Regions from separate parts of the Streptomyces sp. NPDC101151 genome, predicted to be linked through region 3. Evidence: riboswitches for the same ligand, from Rfam matches in the RefSeq annotation. Region 3 holds a riboswitch; each other region holds the start of a gene.

Region 1 (6,151 bases), on a different contig from region 3:
GCTCCATGAGGACGTCGCCGAAGCGCTTCGGCGAGAACGGACGGGCGTACTCCGGCAGCTCACCGGCGACCAGCACCTCTGCCATCACATCCCCGGTGACCGGTGTGAGAAGCACCCCGTTGCGGTAGTGCCCGGTGGCCAGCAGCAGTCCGTCGAGCCCGGACGGGCCGAGCAGCGGGGCGTTGTCGGGGGAGCCGGGGCGCAGTCCGGCCCGGGTCTCGGTGAGCGGCAGCTCGGTGAGCCCCGGCACCAGCTCATGGGCGTCGCGCAGCAGCTCGTACACGCCCCCCGCGGTCACCGTCGTGTCCCAGCCCAGCTCCTCGCTGGTCGCGCCGACGACCAACTCGCCGTTCTCCCGGGGCACCAGATAGACATGGCTGCCGCGCACCACGGCCCGCACGGTGCGGCTCAGGAAGGGCGAGTACCGGCGCGGCACGGTCAGCCGCAGCACCTGCCCCTTCACCGGCCGCACGGGCGGCAGCACGTCGTCCGGGACGCCGGTGAGACGCCCGCTCAGGCTGCCGCCCGCGAGCACGACCTGTCCCGCGCCAAGCACGGTGCCGTCCGCCGTGGTGACCCCGGCGGCCCGGTCCCGCACGACGTCGAGCCGTTCGGCCCACGACCGGTGGAACACCACCCCGGACCGCTCGCACGCGGCCACCAGGGCCGACGCCAGCCGCCTCGGGTCGATCTGGTGGTCCCCGTCGACCCGCAGCCCGCCGCGCACCCCGGGCGCGAGCATCGGCTCCAGGCGCCGGCACTCCCGCCCGGACAGCCACTCCGACTCCAGGCCCGAACGCTGCTGAAGCGCATGCAGTTCGCGCAGGTGGGCACGGTCGTCGGCATCGAGGGCGACCGCGAGCGTGCCGCAGCGGCGGTAGCCGAGGTCGTGGCCGGTCAGCCCGGTCAGTTCGGCGGCGAAGTCCGGGTAGCGGCGGGCGGACTCCAGGTTCAGGGCGAGCAGTGTCTCCTCGCCGTAGTGCAGTTCCGTGACGGCGGCCAGCATCCCCGCCGCGACCCGCGCGGCCCCGCCGCCGGGCTCGGGGTCCACCACGGTCGTGGCGAGCCCGCGCTGCGCGGCCCGCCAGGCCGTGACCAGGCCTATGATTCCGCCCCCGATGACGAGGACGTCGGACGTACGTGACGACATGGGCGTCCAGCCCCTCCCTTCGCCGGCATGACCCGGATCAGGTTCGTACGGTCGGAGGCCGCCAGCCTCCCTCTCAGCCCGGTGCGTCCGGGCTCCCGCGAGTGCTTGTACGGTGGCCACCCTAGCCCGCAGCGCTCGTCACCCGTAAGGGAGCCCCTGCCCATGGCCCGCTCGCTCGACGGACTGATCCTGGCCCCCGTCGCGGACCAGGCCCCAGGTCAGGTGGGTACCCGCACCCGCTTCGCGTACCACGAGCAGGACGGCGAGATCTGGGCCGAGTACGCGGGCGGCGACGTCGTGCGCGGCCGTCTGGTCGGCACCCGGGAGGGCGACCGGCTGGACTTCCGGTACGTGCAGCTGGGGCACGACGGGACCACCTCCTCGGGGCACTGCGCGTCGACGGTCGTGGACCTGCCGGACGGGCGGGTGCGGCTCGAAGAGACCTGGGAGTGGGAGTCGCGACCGGGCTCCGGGACCAGCGTTGTGGAACAGGTCACTGAGCACGCCCGCTGACTGACGATTTGTCAGTTGTCTATGGTGATCGGGTGAGCGAGCAGACAGCGCAGCAGGGCACGTCACAGGGGCGGCGCGTGGTCGTCGTCGGCGCGGGCATGGCCGGGGTGCAGACCGCGGTCGCCCTGCGGGAACAGGGCTTCACGGGCACGGTCGCGCTGATCGGCGCCGAGCCCCACCAGCCGTACGACCGGCCGCCGCTGTCCAAGGCCGTGCTGCTCGGCAAGGCCGAGGGCTCCGCCTTCGACGTCGACTTCGACGCGCTCGGCATCGAACTGCGGCTCGGCTGCGAGGTGCTGGGCGTGCGCCCCGGCGACCATGAGCTGGACACCGAGGCCGGGCCCGTCCCGTACGACGTGCTGGTCCTCGCCACCGGCGCCGAACCGATCCGGCTGCCCGGCACCGAGGGCGTGCCCGGCGTGCACCTGCTGCGCACCCTGGACGACGCCGAACGGCTGCGGCCCGTGCTCGCCCGGCAGCACGACATCGTGGTCGTCGGCGCCGGCTGGATCGGTGCCGAGTTCGCCACGGCCGCCCGCGAGGCCGGCTGTGCCGTGACCGTGGTCGAGGCCGCGGACCGGCCGCTGGCCGGCGCCCTGCCCGCCGAGGTCGCCGCGCCCATGACCGCCTGGTACGCCGACAGCGGTGCCGAGCTGCGCACCCACGCGCGCGTGGAGCGCGTCGAGCCCGGCGCGGTGATGCTCGCCGACGGCGCGCGGCTGCCCGCGGGCGCCGTCGTGGTCGGTATCGGTGCGCGCCCCGCCACCGCCTGGCTGGCCGGCTCCGGCATCGAGCTGGGCGCGCACGGCGAGGTGGTGGCCGACGCCCACCTGCGCACGTCCGCCCCGGATGTGTACGCGGTCGGCGACTGCGCCTCCTTCCCCTCGGGCCGGTACGGAGTGCGGCTGCTGGTCCACCACTGGGACAACGCCCTGCAGGGTCCGCGCACGGTCGCCGCGAACATCCTGGGCGAGATCCCCGTGATCTACGACCCGGTGCCGTACTTCTGGTCCGAGCAGTTCGGCCGGTTCGTCCAGTACGCCGGCCACCACCCCGCTGCCGACCGCCTGGTGTGGCGCGGCGACCCGGCGGGCCCGGCCTGGTCGGTCTGCTGGCTGCGCGAGGACCGGCTGGTCGCTCTGCTGGCCGTGGGCAGACCGCGCGACCTGGCCCAGGGGCGACGGCTGATCGAGACCGGCCGCCGTATGGATCCGGAGGCCCTGGCCGACCCGGCACGGCCCTTGAAGGACGCCACCGCCGGTTAGGCGTGTCCGGCGGCTCGGGCCGGCTCCGGGCCACGGTGCCTCACCAGAGCGGATGTGCGTGCCGGACGTCAGGATTCCGGCATGATCCGCCGGAGCGGCCCCGGACGCGTCCTCCCAGGTGGACCGCCCTGGCTTCCGACTGTCAGTGGCAGATGGCAGGCTTGTTCCGTGACCGAGATTGACGCAAAGATCGATGCTCTCGTCCCCGCCTGGCTCACCCTCCCCGACATCGCCGAGATGCTCGACGTCGAGGTGACGCGTGTGCGGCAGCTGGTCAAGGAGGGCCAGCTCGTCGCTGTACGCCGAGGTGAGAACCGGGCGCTGTACGTCCCCGCCGCCTTCATCGACGGGGACAAGGTCGTCAAGGGCCTGTCCGGGACCCTGACGCTCCTGAGGGACGACGGCTTCACGGTGGAAGAGATGATCGAGTGGCTCTTCACCCCCGACCCGACCCTGCCCGGGACCCCCGCGCAGGCTTTGAGTGAGAATCGCGGCACGGAGGTGAAGCGCCGCGCCCAGGCGCTCGCTGTCTGAACCGACCCGCACCACGGGTGGCGTACCGGGCCCCGGCCCGTACGCCACCCGCTCGCCCACCCATGACACCGACCGAGGGGGGACACACGTATGTCCGACACCGCCCGCAGCAGGCTCGCCGACGCCCGCCTCTACCTCTGCACGGACGCCCGCAGGAGGCAGGGCGACCTCGCCGAGTTCCTGGACGCGGTCCTGGCCGGCGGTGTCGACATCGTCCAGTTGCGCGACAAGGGCATGGAGGCCGCCGAGGAGCTGGAGCACCTCGAGGTCTTCGCCGACGCCTGCGCCCGGCACGGCAAGCTGCTGGCGGTCAACGACCGGGCCGACGTCGCCCACGCCGCCTCCGCCCATGTGCTCCACCTCGGCCAGGGCGACCTCCCGGTCCCCGCGGCCCGCGCGATCCTCGGCGCCGACGTCCTGATCGGCCGCTCCACGCACGCCGAGTCCGAGGCCGCGGCGGCCGCCGGCCAGGAGGGCGTGGACTACTTCTGCACCGGCCCTTGCTGGCCCACCCCCACCAAGCCCGGCCGGCACGCCCCGGGCCTCGACCTGGTCCGGTACACAGCCGCCCTGGGCACGGACCGCCCCTGGTTCGCCATCGGCGGCATCGATCTCGGCAATCTGGACGAGGTGCTGGACGCGGGCGCCCGCCGGGTGGTCGTGGTGCGTGCGATCACCGAGGCCGACGATCCGGGAGCCGCCGCGGCGGAGTTCACCAAGCGGCTGCGGCAGGCCTAGGGCCCGCCCGACAGGGCGTGTGTCCAGGTTTCTGTCCAAGGGGTGGACAGGAGGGCGACAATTCGGGCAAATTTCCGGCGCCCGGTTGGGAGACCGCCCACCCGTGGCTAACCTGCGGGTATGGCCCTCGGAACCGCATCCACCAGGACTGATCGCGCACGCACTGTGCGCGACATCCTCGCCACCGGCAAGACGACGTACTCGTTCGAGTTCTACGCGCCGAAGACGCCCCAGGGCGAGCGGAACCTGTGGAACGCGCTGCGGAGGGTCGAGGCCATGGCCCCCGACTTCGTCTCCGTCACCTACGGCGCGGGCGGTTCCACGCGCGCGACCACGGTCAAGGAGACCCAGCAGATCGTCGTCGACACGACGCTCACCCCCGTCGCCCACCTCACCGCGGTCGACCACTCCATCGCCGAGCTGCGCAACATCATCGGCCAGTACGCGGACGCGGGCATCCGCAACATGCTCGCCGTGCGCGGCGACCCGCCCGGCGACCCGATGGGCGACTGGGTCCCGCACCCGCGGGGCCTGGCGTACGCGGCCGAGCTCGTCCGGCTCATCAAGGAGTCGGGCGACTTCTGCGTGGGCGTCGCCGCGTTCCCGGAGATGCACCCGCGGTCCGCGGACTGGGACACCGATGTCGCCCACTTCGTCGACAAGTGCCGTGCGGGCGCCGACTACGCCATCACGCAGATGTTCTTCCAGCCGGAGTCGTACCTGCGCCTGCGCGACCGGGTGGCGGCGGCCGGCTGCGACACTCCTGTCATTCCAGAGGTCTTGCCTGTCACCAGCGTGAAGATGCTGGAACGGTTGCCCAAACTCAGCAATGCGCACTTCCCGGACGCCCTGAAAGAGCGGATCCTCACAGCCAAGGACGATCCGGCGGCGGTACGCTCCATTGGCATCGAGTTCGCCACGGAGTTCTGCGCACGGCTGCTGGCCGAGGGAGTGCCCGGACTGCACTTCATCACGCTCAACAACTCCACGGCGACGCTGGAAATCTACGAGAACCTGGGTCTGCACCACCCCCCGCAGGCCTAGACCGGCCGCACCGCGATACGACACACTGCGTAGCGGTTACTGGGAGAGGGGCGTACATGGGCTGGACGGTCCTCTACATCGCGTTCGGCATCGTCGCACTGTGGTTGCTCGGCGAGGTGCTGCTGCAGTACAAGGCACGGCTGCGCTGGCGGCTGCTCGCCTTCGTCGGCTTCCTCGGCGTCGTGCTCGGCGTGCTGATGCCGTCCGTCGTCGTGATCGGCCTGGGCGCGATCGCCTTCGCGATCGGCCAGACCTACGTCACCCTGTCCTTCCGGCGCGGCTTCGCCTCCGGCTGGGCGGTCAAGCGTCCCGAGACCGAGGCCGAGGGCGGCGGCAGCAAGCGCCGCCGCGGCAAGGCGGACCGCCACGACCCGAGCCTCGAGGTCTCCGACCTGGAGGCCGCCGAGGGCGACGACCGGGACGCCGACTACGGCCCCGACCAGCTCGCCTACGGCGACGACGGCTACGACCGTGACGACGTCTTCACCCCGGCCCGCTCTCCCGAGGCCGCCGCCGAGACCACCGCCGTCTACGAGCCGCAGCCCCTCCCCGACGACACCGGCTCCTACGGCATCTACGGCGACACGGCCTACGCGGGCGCCGCCCAGCCCCAGGGCGCCGACCAGACCTACGCCTACGACTACTCGGGCTACGCCCAGCAGGGGTACGGCTACGACACCGGCGCCCAGCAGCAGGGCTACGCCAACTACTCCGACCCGTACATCGGCACCCAGTCCTACGGCGGCACCTCGTACGACCCCGGCTACGGCCAGCAGCAGTACGGCCAGCAGGCCTACGGCCAGGACGCGTACGCCACCGGAGGTTACGGCGAGACCCCGTCCGGCGGAGTCTGGGTCCCGCAGCAGCGCAGCGACGAGACCTACGGCGGCGAGCTTCCGCAGGAGCA
Region 2 (6,151 bases), on a different contig from region 3:
AACTCTGGCGAACAGGATCGGGGAAGGCCACGCAGACTGCATATCTAGCAAAGTGTCGACTCCAGCAGTACATGCCCCTTCGCTTCAGGAAGATGGGGCGGTCCGTGCGCCCGGGTCGGATCTCCCCCGACCGGCCGCACGGACCGTCAACAGGTGTGCCTCAGTCCGCGATCGGCAGGTACACCCGGCTCCCCGCCTCAGCAAACTCCTTCGACTTCTGGAGCATCCCCTCAGCGACCTCCTCCGGCGACGCCCCGTCAGCCGCCGCACCACCGAACCGCTCTGTGATGCTTTGACTAATCTTCATGCTGCAGAACTTCGGCCCGCACATGGAGCAGAAGTGGGCCGTCTTGGCGGGCTCGGCCGGCAGCGTCTCGTCGTGGAACTCCCGTGCGGTGTCCGGGTCCAGGGCGAGGTTGAACTGGTCCTCCCACCGGAACTCGAAGCGGGCGTCGGACAGCGCGTCGTCCCACTCCTGCGCGCCCGGGTGCCCCTTGGCGAGGTCGGCCGCGTGGGCGGCGATCTTGTAGGTGATGACACCGGTCTTGACGTCGTCACGGTTGGGGAGGCCCAAGTGCTCCTTGGGCGTGACGTAGCAGAGCATCGCCGTACCCCACCAGGCGATCATCGCGGCACCGATGCCGGAGGTGATGTGGTCGTACGCCGGCGCGATGTCCGTCGTCAGCGGGCCGAGCGTATAGAACGGAGCTTCATCGCAGATCTCCTGCTGAAGGTCGATGTTCTCCTTGATCTTGTGCATCGGGACGTGCCCCGGGCCCTCGATCATGGTCTGTACGTTGAAACGCTTGGCGATCGTGTTGAGTTCCCCGAGCGTGCGCAACTCGGCGAACTGCGCCTCGTCGTTGGCGTCCGCGATCGAGCCCGGCCTGAGGCCGTCGCCCAGCGAGTACGTGACGTCGTAGGCGGCGAGGATCTCGCACAGCTCCTCGAAGTTCTCGTACAGGAACGATTCCTTGTGGTGCGCCAGGCACCACGCGGCCATGATCGAGCCGCCGCGCGAGACGATGCCAGTCTTGCGGTTGGCGGTGAGCGGCACATACGGCAGGCGCACGCCCGCGTGGACGGTCATGTAGTCCACGCCCTGCTCGGCCTGCTCGATGACAGTGTCCTTGTAGATCTCCCAGGTCAGTTCCTCGGCCTTGCCGTCGACCTTCTCCAGCGCCTGGTAGAGCGGCACCGTGCCGATGGGGACGGGGGAGTTGCGCAGCACCCACTCGCGGGTGGTGTGGATGTTGCGGCCGGTGGAGAGGTCCATGACCGTGTCGGCGCCCCAGCGGGTCGCCCAGGTCATCTTCTCGACCTCCTCCTCGATGGAGGACGTCACCGCGGAGTTGCCGATGTTGGCGTTGACCTTCACCAGGAACCGCTTGCCGATGATCATCGGCTCGATCTCCGGGTGGTTGACGTTGGCCGGCAGCACCGCGCGCCCCGCGGCGATCTCCTCGCGGACCACCTCGGGAGACACGTTCTCCCGGATGGCCACGTACTCCATCTCGGGCGTGATCTCGCCGCGGCGCGCGTAGGCGAGCTGCGTGACCGCCTGGCCGTCACGGCCCCGGCGCGGCTGACGCGGGCGCCCGGGGAAGACCGCGTCCAGGTTGCGCAGCCCACCGCGCGGCGAGGTGTGCTTGATCCCGTCGTCCTCGGGGCGGACGGGACGGCCCGCGTACTCCTCGGTGTCGCCGCGGGAGATGATCCAGTTCTCGCGCAGCGGCGACAGGCCCCTGCGGACGTCGGTGTCGACGTGTGGATCGGTGTACGGGCCCGATGTGTCGTACAGCGTGACCGACTGCCCGTTGGTGAGGTGCACCTGGCGGACGGGCACGTGCAGGTCGGGGCGAGTGCCCTCGACGTACGCCTTGTGCCAGCCGATGGACTTCCCGGCCTCCTGGGACTTGTCGTCCTGGACGGAGGCAGGCGTGCGTGCGTCCTTGTTGGTCATGAGACCTACTCCCTACGCCGGCATTACCCGGTAACAGGTTCGGCGGTCGACGCAGCGGTTTCCGTCTGTCGATGTTTCCCGTGAAACCACGTTCCACGTGAAACATCGCAAATACGGAGGTCAGCGCCCTCTCAGCCCGGTGCTCCGAGCTCCCGCGTGTGCAAAGGTGCCTCCACGCTAGCGTCAATTCGGGCGCGGTGAACAGAGGGCCCCTATCGTTCTTGCGATGATCGGGCGGTGACCACGATGGAGCAGTACCCGTACCCGCCACCCGAGCCGCCGCGCGGAGGCGGCTCCGGACAGGGCGGCGGACACGGCCATGACGGCCACGGAGACGGTGACGGCCCCGGTCAGGCCCCCCGCGGCAGCAGCGGTGCCGACCACGACCACGGGCCGGTGCGCACCGGCCATGCTCCCGGGCATTCTCACGGGGACGGGCATGCCCACGCCTCGCGTGGCGACGGCGGCAACGGGCACCGGCACGGCCCGGGTCCGGGCAGCGGGCATGGCCACTCGCACGGTCACAGCCACAGCCATGGCCCTGCCGCGCCCGTCTCGAAGCATCTGCGCAAGGTCATCGCGGCGATCCTGATCCCGTTCACCGCGGCGGTCGTGGTCGGCCTGGTGCTGCTCTGGCCGGGTGGAGCACCGTCCCACGAGCGGACCGGCGTCGGCTTCGACCGGCAGACGCAGCAGGCGACGGTCGCCAAGGTCGTCGAGGTGAGCTGCAAGTCGGTGAATGCCTCCGGGGACGCCCCGACCGGCGACACCTCCACCGCGGAGGGCAACTCGGCACAGCAGGAGGCAAAGGGCACCTGCAAGAAGGCGACGGTCCGGGTCGACACCGGCAAGGACGAGGGCCGTACGTTCACCGAGATCGTGCAGCCGGACCAGTCGCGGCAGTTGCGGCAGGGCGAGAAGGTCGTGGTCGCCTACGAGCCCTCGGCGCCGAAGGAGCTGCAGTACTCCGTCACCGATGTGAACCGTAAGTTCCCGATGGCACTGCTCGCGGGGATCTTCGCGCTCGCCGTCGTGGTGGTGGGCCGGATGCGCGGTGTCATGGCGCTGGTCGCGCTGGCCGTGAGCTTCCTGGTGCTGACGCTCTTCATCCTGCCCGCGATCCTGCAGGGTTCGAATCCGCTGCTGGTGGCCGTCGTCGGGGCGAGTGCGATCATGCTCATCGCGCTCTACATGTGCCATGGGCTGTCGGCCCGTACATCGGTCGCCGTGCTCGGCACGCTGGTCTCCCTCCTGCTGATCGGTGTCCTCGGCTCGGAGTTCATCGACTGGGCCGCGCTCACCGGCAACACGGACGACAACACCGGCCTGATCCACGGCCTGTATCCGTCGATCGACATGAGCGGCCTGCTGCTGGCCGGCGTCATCATCGGTTCCCTCGGTGTCCTGGACGATGTGACGGTGACGCAGACGTCGGCGGTCTGGGAGCTGCACGAGGCCAACCCGGTGATGGGCTGGCGCGGGCTGTACCGGGCGGGCATCCGGATCGGCCGCGATCACATCGCCTCGGTGGTCAATACCCTTGTCCTCGCGTACGCCGGAGCCGCGCTGCCGTTGCTGCTGCTGTTCTCGATCGCGCAGAGCAGCGTGGGCACGGTGGCCAACAGCGAGCTGGTCGCCGAGGAGATCGTGCGCACGCTGGTGGGTTCGATCGGCCTGGTCGCCTCCGTCCCGGTCACCACCGCCCTCGCCGCCCTGGTGGTGTCGGCCGACCGGCCGGGACCGGACACGGCGGCCCCCGCCGGGGCCCAGCCCGCTGCGGCACGCGGCGGCCGGGGTCGGCGCCGGAAGCGGTGAGCGGCCCGGCCAGGGCCGGAAAACCGCCGGAGAAGCGTTCCTGCACAGTCTCACGCGGCACGGCGGAGCGCCCTGGCGCCCCGTTGCCGTAAGGCTTCAGCCGGCGCTCTGTTCCTCGGCCAGGATGCGGTCCAGGGCCTCGTCGAGGTGGGCGTCGAAGTCGGCCAGCGCAGCCTCCTGGCCGAGCGGCACGAGCTTGTCCGTACGGTCGAGGAAGGCCACGAGCGGCGGCGTCGAGGAGCGGAACAGGGCCTGGTCGCCACCGACCTGAAGCCGGATCAGCACCTCGCCCAGCACCTCGGAGTCGACGGGGGCGATGTGCACGTCCCCCTCCCCGCACGGCCGCCCGACCCCGTCGATCATCAGCTCACGACCGAAGGCCCAGGTCACCGGGGCATCGCCGGGCAGATGGAAGGTCAGCCGCACGGCATAGGGATCACAGGTCTCGTAGCGCAACTCCACCGGGATGCGGAAGGAGAGTTCCTCCGACACGAGAAAGCTCATCATGACTTCTGCCTGTACGGATTCGCGCATCGCCTACCCCGTCAAATGACATCGACCGGCCGGGTTTGATCCCCTCGACCGTGGTCAAATCTTGCTGAACGTACACAGCAGATCACAAGGAGTGAGTTTTCAGATACTGATAGAGAGCATCAGCGAGCCCAGTTGGCGCCCGATCTCGACCTGCAAGCGGTGGGCGGCGGGCAGCAGTCGTTCGGCCTGGTGGGCGGGGAGCGAGATGGCCATCGTGACCGCGGTGGTGCCGACCGTGATCGGAATCGCCGCGCAGACCGTGCCCAGCGCGTACTCCTGGCGCTCCACCACCGGCTCCATCCGCGGGATCCGGGCCAGTCGGCGCAGCAGGGAGTGGTTGTCACGCACGGTGTACGGCGTGATGGACTGCACCGGATAGCGGGCCAGATGGTCCCGGCGGGCCTCCTCGTCCAGCTGGGAGAGCAGGCACTGCCCGATCGCGTGCGCATGCCCCGTCTCGCGGAAGTCGGCCCATTCCTCGACCGCCGGGGACTCCCGCGAGTCGGAGACGTACATGACCTCGATCTCGCCGTCCCGGTACATCGCGTAGTACACCGGCGCGCCGATGGCATCACGCCAGTGGGCGAGGGTGTCGGCCACCGTGCTGCGACGTTTCTGCTGCGCTCCGCTGCTGCTCAACCGCTCGGCTGCGGTGCCGAGGAAGAACAGCCCTTTCTCCCGGCGCAGGTAGCCCTCGTGCACCAGGGTGCGCAACAGGTGATACGTCGTGGGCAGGGCGAGACCGGTCTCGCGGGCCAGCTGCTTGGCGGGGGCGCCGTACTCGTGTTCCGCGACGGTCTCCAGCAGTCGCATCGCGCGCTGGACGGATCCGATGAGGGTCGCGGCGGTCGGCTGCCCCGGGACGTCCGCGGAGTGTGCTGGTCCTGGGAGGGGGCCGGCGTGTGGCTGTCCTGGGACGGTCGCGGCGGGCGGTCGCTGCACGGGGGGCGTGCAGGAGTGCGGCGAGGTGAGCGGTGCGTGCGGTCCTGACGGTGCGGTGTCAACCGTGGCCAAGGGTCACTCCCGGAGCGCGAGGGTGGGGCAGCCCGTGCGGAGGAAACACGGGGTGGGGGTGTACGCCGCCCGCGGGGCCCGGCCCCGCGTGGGGTTCCGGACTCTAACCGCCCGCCACCGCGTGCAGACGGCCTGCCGGGGAAACTTCCCTCCCCCGAGGGAACCGGTGAATCCCGTTACCGGTCACCGGCTCCCACGTGCCTCACCAGTCTCCGCGCGACGAGGAGTTCGACATGAACTTGCGCACGATGTAGATCAGTCCGCCGACCAGGGCGACGAAGACCAGCGCCTTGAAGAGCAGGCCGATCACGAAACCGACGACGGTCGCTATCAGGCCGCCGAACACGACCAGGGCGATGACCGGCACCGCGACCCACTTCACCCACCACGGCAGCCCCGCGAAGATCTCTCGCATTTGCCCTCGTCCTTTGTGTTCCGGTGCGTTCACGGCGTACTGCCCGCTGTCGTGGACGCAGTTGTCGATGTCTGCCTCCGATGCTAGAGCCGCCGGAGGGGCCGGCGGGGGTCCCGCACCCCTTGTCCTCCCCTGAGCCGCCCCCTAGGGAACCCCGGGACCCGGACTCAGGCCTCAGGCGGAGAGAAGACGACCAGAACCCGCAGATCCTCGCTGATGTGGTGGAACTTGTGGGCGACGCCGGCCGGCACGTACACCACGCTTCCCCGCGCCACCTGCGTGGTCTCGGGGCCGACCGTGATCGACGCGCGGCCGCTGACGACGAAGTACACCTCGTCCTGGCTGTGCGGCTTCTGCGGGTCGTGCTCGCCCGCGTTGAGGGCGTACAGGCCGACCGACATGTTGCGCTC
Region 3 (6,151 bases):
CTCGGAGGTCTGCCGGTAGATCTCCACCTCGAGGGTGGAGAACGTGGGCCCGCCGAGGATCTGCACCACGCCGAAGGAGGTGAAGGTGAACAGAAACACCATCAGCGAAGCCGCGGCAACGGCGGGTACGAGAGCGGGGAGCGTCACCTTCCGCCAGGCCCGCAGCGGGGACGCGCCGAGCATCCGGGCGGCCTGCTCCTGCCGGGGATCGAGCTGGGCCCACAGCCCGCCCACCGTGCGGACGACGACGGCGAAGTTGAAGAAGACATGCGCCAGCAGGATCGCCCACACCGTGGTGTCCAGACGTACGCCCCACAGGTCGTCCAGCAGTCCGCCGCGCCCGACCAGCGCCAGGAAGGCGGTTCCGACGACGACGGTCGGCAGCACGAACGGGACGGTGACGACGGCCCGCACCAGCTGCTTGCCCGGGAAGTCCAGGCGGGCAAAGACATAAGCGGCGGGCAGGGCGAGCAGCAGGGTGAGCGCGGTGGAGGCGAGTGCCTGCCAGGTGGTGAACCACAGCACATGCCGGAGGTCGGGCTGTGTGACGACCTCTGCCACCCGCCCGAACTGCCAGACACCGTCCGTCTTCAGCCCGCGCGCGACGATCGCGGCGACGGGCCAGGCGAAGAACACCGCGAAGAACGCGACGGGCAGGGCCATGAGTCCCAGCCGCGCCGCGTTCCCGCGCATGCGGCCCCTGGCTACTTCAGTACGAGCGACGTCCACGACTTGACCCACTGGTCACGGTTTGCGGCGATCTTGGCGGGCGCCAGGGTCTCGGGGTTCTTGGCCTGCGGGCCGTACTTCGTGAACTCCGGCGGCACCTGGGCGGCTTCCCGCACCGGGTAGACGAACATCTTGAGCGGCATGTCGTCCTGGAACTCCTTGGTGAGCAGGAAGTCGAGGAACGCCTTGCCGCCCTTGGTGTTCTTCGCGTTGCTCAGCAGTCCGGCGTACTCGGTCTGCCGGAAGCAGGTGCCGTACGACACCCCGGTCGGGGCGGTGCCGGGCCGCTTCTTGGCGTAGATCACCTCGGCGGGCGGGGAGGAGGCGTACGACACCACGAGCGGACGGTCGCCGCCCGCCTTCCTGCCCTCGGACGAGCCGGAGAACTCCTGGTAGTAGGCCTGCTCCCAGCCGTCGACGACCCTGACGCCGTTGGCCTTGAGCTTCTTCCAGTAGCCCTGCCAGCCCTCGTCGCCGTACTGCGCGGCGCTGCCGAGCAGGAAGCCGAGGCCGGGCGAGGAGGTGGCCGCGTTCTCGGTGACGAGGAGGTTCTTGTACTCGGGCTTGGCGAGGTCGGCGAAGGTCTGCGGCGGGGTCAGCTTGTGCTCGCTGAAGTAGGCCTTGTCGTAGTTGACGCAGATGTCGCCGGTGTCGACGGGCGTGACACGGTGCTTGGCCTGGTCGACCCGGTACTGCGGCAGGACCAGGTCGGTGCCCTTCGCCTCGTACGGCTGGAAGAGGCCGTTGTCGAGGGCCCTGGACAGCAGGGTGTTGTCGACACCGAAGAAGACGTCGCCCTGCGGGTTGTCCTTGGTCAGGATCGCCTTGTTGACGGCCTGCCCGGCGTCGCCGCCGGGCAGGACCTTGACCTTGTACCCGGACTGCTTCTCGAAGTCCTTGAGCACGTTCTTCGACACGGACCACGAGTCGTGGCTGACGAGGGTCACGGTCTTGGAGTCCGAGGACCCCGTGGCGTCCGTCGATCCGCAGCCGGTCAGGGCGGGCAGCGTGACGAGGCCGAGCCCGACCGCCACGGCCGCGAGGGTCTTGTTGTGCACTGGATGTCCTCCTGGGGTTGGCCAGGAAGAGACGCGGCCCTGCCCGGGCACCGCGAGGGAACCCGGGCAGGGCGCAACAGCTTGAGTGATGACCGAACTTCCTACCCAGAATGACCTGGGCGAGGTTCAGAGGGTCTGCGGCCCGGTTGCCGCACTCTCAGCGCTGTGGCGCTCCCCTGTCGGAATATGAAGTTGTACGTACGGGCTCAGGCTACCGCTCGGTGGCCGCCAGCTGGCCACAGGCCCCGTCGATCTCCTGCCCCCGGGTGTCCCGGACCGTGACCGGCACACCGTGGGCGGCGATCGCCTCCACGAAGGCCTTCTCGTCCTCGGGCCGCGAGGCGGTCCACTTCGATCCCGGAGTAGGGTTCAGCGGAATGAGGTTGACGTGCACGGGCTTGCCCTTGAGCAGCCGCCCGAGCCGGTCACCGCGCCAGGCCTGGTCGTTGATGTCGCGAATGAGGGCGTACTCGATGGAGAGCCTGCGCCCGGACTTCTCCGCGTACTCGAGCCCGGCGTCCAGCACCTCGCGCACCTTCCACCGCGTGTTCACGGGGACGAGGGTGTCGCGCAGCTCGTCGTCGGGGGCGTGCAGGGAGATCGCGAGCCGGCACTTGAAGCCCTCGTCGGAGAACCGGTGGATGGCGGGCACGAGCCCGACCGTCGACACGGTGATGCCGCGCTGCGAGAGCCCGAGCCCGTCCGGCGCGGGATCGGTGAGCGCCCGGATCGCACCGACGACCCGGTTGTAGTTGGCGAGCGGCTCCCCCATCCCCATGAAGACGATGTTGGACAGCCGCGCCGGCCCACCGGGGACCTCGCCGTCCCGCAGCGCCCGCATCCCGTCGACGATCTGATGGACGATCTCGGCGGTGGACAGATTCCGGTCGAGCCCCGCCTGCCCGGTCGCACAGAACGGGCAGTTCATCCCGCACCCGGCCTGCGAACTGATGCACATGGTGACCCGGTCCGGGTACCGCATCAGCACCGACTCCACGAGCGTGCCGTCGAACAGCCGCCACAGCGTCTTGCGGGTGGTGCCCTGGTCCGTCGACAGATGCCGTACGACGGTCATCAGCTCCGGGAGCAGCGCCTCGCGCAGTCTGTCCCGCGAGCCGGCCGGGATGTCGGTCCACTGCTCGGGGTCGTGCGCGTACCGCGCGAAGTAGTGCTGCGAGAGCTGCTTGGCACGAAACGGCTTCTCGCCGATCTCGGCCACGGCGTCCTTGCGCTGGGCGGGCGTGAGGTCGGCGAGGTGCCGCGGCGGCTTCTTGGCTCCGCGGGGGGCGACGAAAGTGAGTTCTCCGGGCTTAGGCATGGCTGTACCAGTGTCGCAGATCCAATTGGGTGGCCCGGGGCCCCGGCCCGGGACGGAGGTCATTGGCCGGTGGTCACTGCTCGTCCTGAGCCTGTCGAACGGCCGGGGGACAGCCCGGAGGCGGTGCGGGGACCGCCCGGAGGCGGTGCGGGGATCGCCCGGAGGCGGTGCGGGAGCGGCCCGGGGACGGCACGGCTCGCCCCTCCCCGCGAACACCCGCATCAGCAGCCACAGCCGCCCCGCGTGCCCTCGGCCGTCGACTGCCCGGTACCGGAAACCCGCTTGGCCGGGCTCCCGGGCCTCCCTACTCTGACGGCATGCCTCCCGCCAAGACCTCGTACGTCTGCCTGTCCTGCCGGGTCTCGTACAAGCAGTGCTACGACCCGTGGCGGGAGCGGATCTGTCCGCGCTGCGCGGGCGCGCTGAGGTACGCGGGCTCGGCCTTCGCCGCGCCCCGGAAGCGGGACCGGGCCGCCTGGCGGACGCTCACCGTCCTGCTGAACGCGGGCGTGGGTTTCCACAAGAGCTGTTGCGGCGGCCCCGGCTACCGCCCCCGTACCCGGCGCGAGATTCGCGAGCGGCTGATGTACGCCCGCCGTACCGGAGAGCCGGCCGAGACGGTGCTGAGCGGGGCCGACCTGCCATGACGGGTCCGCAGGCCCTGACCCGGCTCGTCCCGCCGCCGGAGCGGCCGATCGACGCGCACGGGGACTGGGCCGACGTGGAGGCACGGCTCGGGGTACGGCTGCCGGCAGACTACAAGCAGCTGGTCGAGAGGTACGGCCACGGCGAGTTCTGCGACTACCTGTATCTGCGGACACCGTTCGGGCCGGGCCCGCACAACGGCCTCCGGTACGACGACGGCCTGCTGGTCTGGGGCACCACGATGGACGCCGACCGGCTGTGCTGGCGCACCGAGGGGGACCCGGAGGAGTGGCCGGTGGTGGTCCGCGGATCCGGCGGCACCGGACGGGAGGAGTTCGCACCGGGCGCGGCCTGGTTCGTCGAGGGGTGGGTGACGGGCGGGGTGCGCTCCGCGGTACTGGCCGGCATGGAGCCGGACCTCGCGCCCTGGTTCAACGCCTTCCGGCCCAGGCTGCACCGGTGCCTGCGCCTGTCCGAGGGCCCCCGGCCGTACGCCGAGCGGCTGCGGATACTCCGGGACGTGCTGGCGCCGACCGCTGACCGGGGGTCGTGGCACGACGAGGACGGGGTGCACGGCCAGGACCACTTCGCGACCGTCGGCACGGACTGGCACCTCACCTACGACCACTCCCACCCGCACCAGATCCGCGTCTCCTTCCCGCCCGAAGACCGTACGAAGGCCCGTGACCGGCTCTTCGCCGCCGTACGCCTCATGGGCTGCACGGTCCTGGAGATCACCGCGGCCGATGGCCTGCCGCTGCCGGACTGGGACACCGACGACGTCTAGGCGGCACGGACCGCCCCCGGCCGGATACGGCAACGGGCCCCGCCCTTTCTCAGGACGAGGCCCAAAAAGCCGTGGCTCACGCGACGCACACGGCTCACGCGACGCACACGGCTCACGCGGAGCCGACGAACACCACCATCAGCAGCCACACCACCGGAGCCGTCGGCAGCAGGGAGTCCAGCCGGTCCATGATGCCGCCGTGACCGGGAAGCAAGGTGCCCATGTCCTTGATGCCCAGGTCACGCTTGATCATGGACTCGCCGAGATCGCCCAGGGTGGCGCTGGCCGCGACCGCGAGGCCCAGCAGCAGGCCCTGCCACCAGCTGCCGTCGTCGATGAGGAACTGCATGCACAGCGCCCCCGCGACCATGGCGAACAGCACCGCGCCGAGCAGACCCTCGCGGGTCTTGCCGGGGCTGATGCGCGGGGCGAGCTTGTGCTTGCCGAAGCGCCAGCCGACGGCGTACGCACCGGTGTCGCTGACGACCGTCAGCAGCAGGAAGGTGAGGACCCGCCAGGGGCCGTCGTCGGCGGTGAGCATCAGCGCGACGAACGTGGCCAGGAACGGCACATAGAACGCCGCGAAGACGCCCGCCGTGACGTCCTTGAGGTAGCCCTCGGGCGGCTCGGTCATGCGCCAGACCAGGACGGCCAGCGCCGTCAGGGCCATCGCGACCCACGCGCCCTCGGCACCCCGCACATACCCGGCGACCACCATCGCCGCACCGCCGACGGCCAGCGGCACGAGCGGCGCCTTGATGCCCTTGCGCTCCTGCAGCCTGCTGGTCAGCTCCCACAGGCCCACGACCACGGCGACCGCGACCACACCGACGAACACGGCCTTGACGACGAACAGTGAGGCGATGATCACCACACCGAGCCCCACACCGACCCCTACGGCCGCGCTCAGGTCACGGCCCGCGCTCTTCTTCTGCGGCGCGGGTGCCGGCTGCGGGGCGTCGGGCATGGGCTCCGGATTCTGCGTCGGACTCTGGGTGGGGTTCAGCGTCGGATACGGCGTCGGATACTGCGGCGAATGCTGCGATGCGTACTGCGGTGCGTAATGCGTCTCGTCTCGGAACAAGGAGCCGCCCGGCCGAGCGGCTCCCCGGTCGTCGTCCTGGTCTCCGCCGTACGCGGGTCCCTCGGGCACGATGGGCATGGGGCGAGTGTGCTGCGCCTCAGGCGCATCGTACGCGGGACCCGCCGGGGCAGCCCCCTGGACAGGCCCACCCTCGGTGGACCCCCAGTACCCGGCCTGCCCCGTCCGCGGCGGCGCCCCCCAGGAAGAGTCGCTCATCAGACTTCGAGCAGCTCCGCTTCCTTGTGCTTCAGGAGCTCGTCCACCTGAGCGACGTACTTCGCGGTGGTGTCGTCCAGCTCCTTCTCCGCACGGCGGCCCTCGTCCTCGCCGATCTCGCCATCCTTGATCAGCTTGTCGATGGTGTCCTTGGCCTTGCGGCGCACGGAACGGATGGAGATCTTGGCGTCCTCGCCCTTGGTCTTGGCGACCTTGATGTAGTCGCGGCGGCGCTCCTCGGTCAGCTCGGGGAACACCACCCGGATGATGTTGCCGTCGTTGCTGGGGTTGACGCCCAGGTCGGAGTCACGGAT

The links. Region 3 has a riboswitch for thiamine pyrophosphate ahead of ACIRU3_RS22255 (thiamine ABC transporter substrate binding subunit). Riboswitches for the same ligand answer to the same signal wherever they lie in the genome.
Region 1: it holds a riboswitch for thiamine pyrophosphate, as region 3 does, so the genes downstream of both, thiO (glycine oxidase ThiO) here and ACIRU3_RS22255 (thiamine ABC transporter substrate binding subunit) in region 3, are expected to answer to the same signal.
Region 2: it holds a riboswitch for thiamine pyrophosphate, as region 3 does, so the genes downstream of both, thiC (phosphomethylpyrimidine synthase ThiC) here and ACIRU3_RS22255 (thiamine ABC transporter substrate binding subunit) in region 3, are expected to answer to the same signal.

Annotation. Positions count from the first base shown of each region.
Region 1 covers NZ_JBIWPP010000006.1:6,407-12,557, forward strand. The annotation lists gene thiO (glycine oxidase ThiO) at 1-1,150, opposite strand, end outside; TPP riboswitch at 1,148-1,259, opposite strand; gene ACIRU3_RS13270 (hypothetical protein) at 1,313-1,663, shown strand; gene ACIRU3_RS13275 (NAD(P)/FAD-dependent oxidoreductase) at 1,696-2,928, shown strand; gene ACIRU3_RS13280 (Rv2175c family DNA-binding protein) at 3,097-3,462, shown strand; gene thiE (thiamine phosphate synthase) at 3,553-4,200, shown strand; gene metF (methylenetetrahydrofolate reductase [NAD(P)H]) at 4,321-5,244, shown strand; gene ACIRU3_RS13295 (hypothetical protein) at 5,301-6,151, shown strand, end outside.
Region 2 covers NZ_JBIWPP010000005.1:254,073-260,223, reverse strand. The annotation lists gene thiC (phosphomethylpyrimidine synthase ThiC) at 161-1,963, opposite strand; TPP riboswitch at 1,956-2,129, opposite strand; gene ACIRU3_RS12040 (YibE/F family protein) at 2,210-3,778, shown strand; gene ACIRU3_RS12035 (SsgA family sporulation/cell division regulator) at 3,875-4,312, opposite strand; gene ACIRU3_RS12030 (IclR family transcriptional regulator) at 4,412-5,326, opposite strand; gene ACIRU3_RS12025 (DUF5326 family protein) at 5,529-5,741, opposite strand; gene ACIRU3_RS12020 (cupin domain-containing protein) at 5,909-6,151, opposite strand, start outside.
Region 3 covers NZ_JBIWPP010000011.1:140,289-146,439, reverse strand. The annotation lists gene ACIRU3_RS22260 (ABC transporter permease) at 1-663, opposite strand, end outside; gene ACIRU3_RS22255 (thiamine ABC transporter substrate binding subunit) at 705-1,787, opposite strand; TPP riboswitch at 1,868-1,975, opposite strand; gene rlmN (23S rRNA (adenine(2503)-C(2))-methyltransferase RlmN) at 1,999-3,105, opposite strand; gene ACIRU3_RS22245 (deoxyxylulose-5-phosphate synthase) at 3,423-3,752, shown strand; gene ACIRU3_RS22240 (SMI1/KNR4 family protein) at 3,749-4,537, shown strand; gene ACIRU3_RS22235 (phosphatidate cytidylyltransferase) at 4,650-5,837, opposite strand; gene frr (ribosome recycling factor) at 5,837-6,151, opposite strand, start outside.